Regions from separate parts of the Litoribacterium kuwaitense genome, predicted to be linked through region 2. Evidence: predicted binding sites of a transcription regulator. Region 2 holds the regulator's gene; the other holds the start of a gene.
The links. Region 2 encodes LexA, which represses DNA repair genes until DNA is damaged. Its sites were predicted from a motif close to CGAACATATGTTCG; they were not measured.
Positions count from the first base shown of each region.

Region 1 (3,422 bases), on a different contig from region 2:
AGGACGAGTGAGACGAGCAACGACGGATGAGAGCGTTTGTCAACAGCTTAATGACTTCTCTTTTGTTCACGACTAAGCACCTTTTCTATCAAAATAATCCGCCGTGTTTGACAGCGCTTCCATAAATTAAAATCACGACTGTTGCGTAACACGGAGTGGATCTCCTCCCACTCCTTCCGTTCCTGTTCGGTCAAATTTAGCCATTGTTGTGTCATGTTTCCCACCCTTTGGTCATTTTCTTCTGTGTTGACAGCCTGTCCAAATAAAGACATTTTAAACCGTTCAATGCATAGACATCGATTTTTTAGGTGGCTGCGCTTATTGTTTGAAAAAAGTAGAGAAGGCACCGAGTGCAGTAGACAGAAGAGCAGATGAAAAGGACAGGAGCGTACATTTACAGACATAGACATCGCTCTATGCATATATTTCACAGAACGATCGTTATACCAATGACTGGACGAATTTAGGAGAGAGAAAAAAAGCATTAATGGAGAAGAGCGAAATCTATTTTCTTCATCACTGTCAAACTGACTGTGCAGGAAGCTCTTGTCATTTTTTCATTCTTTATAAAAAATACGCAAAGCCTAGGCGTCTATGTGTTTTTTGTTTTGCGAGCCAGAGGAATCGTTATTTTTAAACCATCCTTTGACCGCTTTTTTAAAACGGAGCTGAGAGCGTGCCGCTTTTTTCTGCCATATGATTCTTAAACCTCTCCAAGCCCAATAAGGGAGCTCAAGCGTGATAAATAATATGATTGCTCCGACTACGATTGAGGCGACAAAAGGTCCGACATGGATGGATGTCTCATATGTCAACGGATTATACATGGCTGCTTCAAATGGAAAATAGTTTGGCGGGGGTAATATCATCACTTCTTGATGTAAAAATGGGAATGGGAAGCCGAATGCCGCCGAAGCCAATTCCTCGTTTGAGCCAAAGGACTGCTTTTTCAGGATTGGTGTAATTAAAACAATAAAAAAGGCGATCGGTAAACAGCATAACGCGACGATGATATGACGAAATAGCTTGATTTTATGTTGCTTCACGAGCCCCTTCCCCCTCCTTTTTATGGACAAAATGTCTGCTTGCTCTGAATGGGGCAGATCACATAGTAGCTTCTTAAGGGAGCTAGACATTTCCTATTGATATCATGCTCGCCGGCTCAACGTCTCCGCTCTCGAATAACGAGTGGACGACGTTTCATCTGCGCCTTTAAATCGACATACCTACGTTCTTTTGGCAATTTTTGCATTGGCGCCACGACGCCACTTCCCAGGGAGTCAAAGTTATCGCATCAGTTTTTTTGATCCACTCATCGTCCATTTCCACTTATTGATTCCTCTCAAACACAGACAATTTTAAGTATATGAACTGACGACCTGTTTGATTCACAATATTTACCTCTTTATAAAGAACGTTTGTTCGTTTATACTATAGAACAAACGTTCTTAATATGAAAAGGGGATACTTATGACAAAAGTAGCTGAAACGGTCATCTTTCTTGTCGATATTCAGTCATTTTATGCCTCTGTTGAACACGCCGAACGCCCTGAGTTACGCGGGAAGCCCCTCGTCGTGTCCGGAGACCCGCAACGCCGAAGCGGTGTCATTTTGGCAGCTTGCCCCCTGGCGAAAAAAAAAGGCGTTCAAAATGCGGAGCGCCTCTTTGAAGCTTTGCAAAAATGCCCAGAAGCGACTGTCGTCAAACCGCGGATGCAAAAATACCTTGATGTGTCCATGCAAATCACGCGCATTTTGGAAGAATTCACTGATCAAGTAGAGCCTTATTCGATTGATGAACAATTTATGGATGTCACTGCAAGTCAACGATTATTCGGGGAACCTGAAGAGATGGCGACTCAAGTTCAACAACGGATCGCTCAAGACACAGGCGTGTATGCCCGGATCGGGATTGGGCACAACAAAGTCATGGCAAAAATGGCTTGTGATAACTTCGCTAAAGCTTCCCAAACCGGTCGTTTTCACTTGCACCAAGGGAACTTGCAAACGAAGCTGTGGCCGCTTCCTGTCGGCGCTGCTTTTGGTGTCGGCCGCCGCATGGAACGACATTTAAAGCGTATGGGGCTGCGAACGATTGGGGCACTAGCGAATTACCCTCTCCCCTATTTGAAAAAACGCTGGGGGATCAACGGGCACGTTCTTTGGATGACTGCGAATGGGATGGACGCCTCCCCTGTTGTCACCCGCTCACATGCCCGCGCGCAAAAAGCCATCGGTCACGGGATGACGTTGCCACGCGACTACCATTCGTGGCAAGACATCAAAGTCATTATTCTGGAGCTTTGCGAGGAAGTTTGCCGGCGGGCTAGAGCTTCCGGCGTCATGGGCTTAACCGTCTCCGCAGGAGCTCGTGGTGCTGATTTTGATGCTCCTAGCGGCTTTCATCGCCAACAAACACTCACTGAAGCAACCAATTACACAATGGATGTGTATAACGCCGCGCTCGACCTGTTTCGCACATTTTGGGATCGTCGCCCGATCCGCCAGGTTCATATTAGCCTTTCACAGCTACAAAGCGACCAAGTCTGGCAGCTGAGCCTTTTTCAGGATCGGGAAAAGCAATTTAAGCTTGGGTATGTGATGGACGACATCCGTGACCGTTTTGGCCCGATCTCTATTATGAGGGCTTCTTCTCTAACCCAAGCCGGGCAAGTCAAAGACCGCGCGAAGAAAATAGGAGGACATTACCGATGAACAATCGCTTACAACGAGGCAATCTACTTTGGGAGGGGAGCCGTATGTTTCTTCCAGAGCATAAACGAGCATTACTGGAGCATCGGAAGACGATTAGTCAGCCTGATCCCCCTCACCCGCCAGACGAGCAGCAGTTAGAAGCTTGGCATTACATCGTCGATGAAGCCATTGCAACCGGGCGCACTGTCCGCTTTACACTTTTTCAAAATGGCTTCTTTACTGAACAAAAAGGGCAAATGATCGGAATCAGTACCGAACGCATTCAGTGCCAATCTATCACTGGCGACATATTTTCAATTCGATGGCAACGTATCGCAAAAATTGAATGGGCATAGCTGGGCACAACCTATGATACAATCGGGGATGTCGACAATCACATTTGTCGCTCAACCGTTGCGAAAACACATGCAAATGAAGTGAGCGGAATCGGTTGATTGACTTAGCAAAAGCTATTATGCCTCAATCGAAGCCGGTTCATCTTCACGACCGACGTCGCAAGTATGCTAGACGAATTGCTCAAGGCCAGCATAGGAATTGGCTTGCTTAAGAGTGAAGAGGTAGTCTGCAAAGGGATGACTAAGAGAAACACGCTCTCTCATTTTTTAGCCTAGCTTCCAAATGCTTGTCAGCCTCGACACGGGATGAATGAAGAAATGAATTCAGAGGGGGGCGGAGCGGTGAATGAGGGAATTTGTTCACGGGGCAAA
Region 1 is NZ_JAALFC010000008.1:93,005-96,426, reverse strand. It holds gene G4V62_RS07210 (hypothetical protein) at 48-215, opposite strand; gene G4V62_RS07205 (hypothetical protein) at 585-1,046, opposite strand; gene G4V62_RS07200 (DNA polymerase IV) at 1,471-2,715, shown strand; gene G4V62_RS07195 (YolD-like family protein) at 2,712-3,050, shown strand.
Region 1: G4V62_RS07200 (DNA polymerase IV) is a predicted target of LexA. The motif match lies at 1,412-1,425, and genes of this name have one in related genera.

Region 2 (3,422 bases):
CTTAAAACAAGAACGTCCTGCTGCGAACACAGCAGCGATGATGGATTGGAACCCGATCTATCACGGACTAATCGAGCGGTCTGCTGAGACGTATTTTGATACAGCGGGTGATGATGTCATTACCGAACGCATTGTGGAATATATTAAGACAAAAGGCGAAGAAACACCGCTCATGTTCATCCAGTTGAGTGATCTAGATTATGTCGGTCATGCAAACCAGTACGAAAGTGAAAAGTACTATAAGCAATATGAAAAAACAGACGAGAATGTAGGAAAGATTTTAGATGCGATTGAAGATGCTGGGCTGATGGAAGATAGCTTAATTGTCATGTCAACGGATCACGGTGGGCATGGATACACACATGGCACTTTAGATCCGAAAGATACAACAATCTTTTGGGCTGCAAAAGGAAAAAGCATCGAGCCAGGGACCGTAATTACAGATCATGTTGATGTGAAAGACACTGCGGCGGTTGTCGCTAAAGCATTACGTTTAGATGCGCCAGAAGCATGGGAAGCTAAAGTGCCTGAAGGGCTGTTTGAAGAAGGGAAAGGTTTAGGTAAATAACGAACGTTTGTCTTATAATCATCGCTGAAGGCTCTGCAAATACATGCAGAGCCTTATTTCAGCTGTCTATTTTTTAAATTTGAGCTCGCGTTTTTTCAGAAGGCCCTTAAGCTCATTTAAATCGCTTAATGTTGCATCGTTCATTAAAAAGTGTCGTGCAGTAAGCCTGCGATGTAAATAATTAGCTCGTTCACGATTTTTCACTTGCCAAGCGTGATCTCTTTCAGCTTGTGTGACTGGTTTTTTAGATTCGTGTTGCATAAATATAACCTCCCAATCTAAAAGCGCTTATTTAGCTCAATATATGCGCTATAACAAAGGGAAATACCTCTATGATGAAAACGAATTGTGGTTAGATTGCGGACAGACCGAATGGGGGAATGGAAGAAAAGTGAATTTGCTTGGACAAAATAGAGTGGTATTTCATGAGGCGTTTAAAGAGAATTTCATAGGAGACAATATTGGATCGCTTTAAATGAATCATCGCTTGTTAATTAGAAAGGAAATCGGTAAGCTCTTAGATTTGTGGAAGTGAAGTTAAGGCTCTGTTTGAATGACGTTTAAAATAATCGGGAAACTGCTTGTGAGTTTCCCGATCAATTTTAATGAAATGTACGGTATAACCCAATGACTTTTCCGAGAATGCTGACATCGTGTAAAAGGATAGGCTCCATAGTAGCATTCTCAGGCTGGAGTCGAATATAGTCCTTTTCTTTATAAAAACGTTTAACAGTAGCTTCGTCCTCTTCTGTCATCGCAACAACAATATCACCGTTTTGCGCAGTATGTTGTTGCTTCACGACGACATAATCTCCGTCATAAATACCGGCTTCAATCATACTTTCTCCTTCAATTACTAAAATAAACACCGATTCATCTGTTGGGAGAAGCCTTTCAGGTAGCGGTAAATACTCCTCAATGTTTTCAATTGCAGTAATTGGCTGTCCAGCGGTGACTTTTCCGATGACTGGAATTGAGATTGCTGGTGCTTGTGGTGCGTCATCAGTCTCCAAGTTCAAAACTTCAATTGCGCGCGGTTTCGTTGGATCGCGGCGAATCATTCCTTTTTCCTCTAAGCGTGCTAAATGTCCATGAACCGTCGAACTTGAAGCTAAGCCAACTGCCTCGCCAATTTCTCTTACAGAAGGCGGATACCCTTTGGTTTGTACATTTTCCTTAATAAAATCAAGGATTGCTTGCTGTCTTTTTGAAAGTTTTTTCATAAAATCCTCTCTTTCAAACAGTGTATGATCACGTTTCTTTTTTAGGCATAGAATATAAACTGCTTTCATAGATTTATCTCAGAAGTGATTCTAGTCAAATTATAGCAAACAAAAACTAGAAACACAAACATAAGTTCGAATTTTATTGACAAAACATTTGTTCGTATGTAAGAATAATAACGAACAAACATTCGATGGAGGAGATACGATATGAAAACCATTGGTATATCTTATTACTTTAGTCTAGCAGCCGTCATTGTTCTATGTATTGGTCTAAAATATATGATGACCCCATCCTACGCAACTGTTCAAGTAGAAAAAGGGGAACAAATATCAGAGCTTGCAGAACGATATGCGCATGCTCATCAGCTTTCAAAAGAAGAATTTCTCGTTTGGGTCAATGAGAAAAATGCGTTAAATCAAGAACCGATGCAGTCAAGTCAAGAGATTATTATTCCTGTTCAGGCAGATAAGCTTGAAGAGCAAACGTATGCTCATTTCGTCTACGATGGTGGTGCAAATGAATGAATTTAGTCTTATATTGCCGAGTAAGTACAGAAAAGAAAAGCCAAGAAACAAGCCTTGACCGACAAGAAGAAGAATTAAGACGTGCAGCAGAGAGTAAAGGATGGACTATTATCCATGTCTTTAAAGAACAGGCGAGTGGATATGAAGTCAATCGAGAAGGTCTATTCGATTGTCTCGATATGTTGCAGACGGGTGAAGTTGATGGTCTGCTGATTACTGATGATACGAGGCTAGGAAGAGGTCATGCTAAAATGGCAATTGTTCATTCGCTTAGAAAGATGAAAAAGCCAATTTATACGCTTGAAAACGATGGCGAGCTTGAACTTTCAGATGCGGATGATATGGTGTTAGGTATTCTATCAGTCGTCGAGGAATACCAAAGAAAGTTACATAATTCCAAAATTTCAAGAGGGATGAAACGTGCTGTTGCTCGCGGCTTTACGCCTCAAACCAATTTTAGTGAGCCAAATGCAAACCACTCTCCTGGAAGGAAAAAGAAGGACGTTCCATTAGAAGAAATTATCCGACTCAAAAAAAACGGGCTGACTTTTCGTGATATTGCGGCGACGATGCGGGGCATGGGTTATGATATTTCTAAAGCAACTGTGAACCGTAGATATCGTCAATATGAAGAAGAGTTAATCAGAAAAAAGCAATGAATTTGCTAAAAGTGAAGCAGGCGTGTATCATCTGGACAGAGGTGATAAAATGCTCTCTCAACAAAAATTAAATCGCATCAATGAACTAGCACAAAAGAAGAAATACGAAGGCCTTACGAAACAGGAAACAGATGAACAGCAAACACTCCGTAAAGAGTATTTGCAAGTGTTTCGTCAATCAATGACAAATCACCTTCATCAAGTGAAGGTTGTTGACGAGGAAGGCAACGATGTGACGCCGGAGAAACTAAAGAAATCAAAAAATCAGCGTCATTCGGAGTTGAATGAAGAATAATAATCAAAAGAAGTCCATGATATCTGTGGGCTTTCTTCTTTAAGAATAGTGAATCCCCTTGCTCAAGACAATATAATGTAGTCCTTTGCAGCTCAGCTATAGAATTCAAGTGTGTGAAAATACTGGTTCTATGACAGTGTACGTCGAGA
Region 2 is NZ_JAALFC010000003.1:89,460-92,881, reverse strand. It holds gene G4V62_RS03435 (LamG-like jellyroll fold domain-containing protein) at 1-568, shown strand, start outside; gene G4V62_RS03430 (hypothetical protein) at 635-829, opposite strand; gene lexA (transcriptional repressor LexA) at 1,171-1,791, opposite strand; gene yneA (cell division suppressor protein YneA) at 2,002-2,319, shown strand; gene G4V62_RS03415 (YneB family resolvase-like protein) at 2,316-2,978, shown strand; gene G4V62_RS03410 (DUF896 domain-containing protein) at 3,028-3,273, shown strand.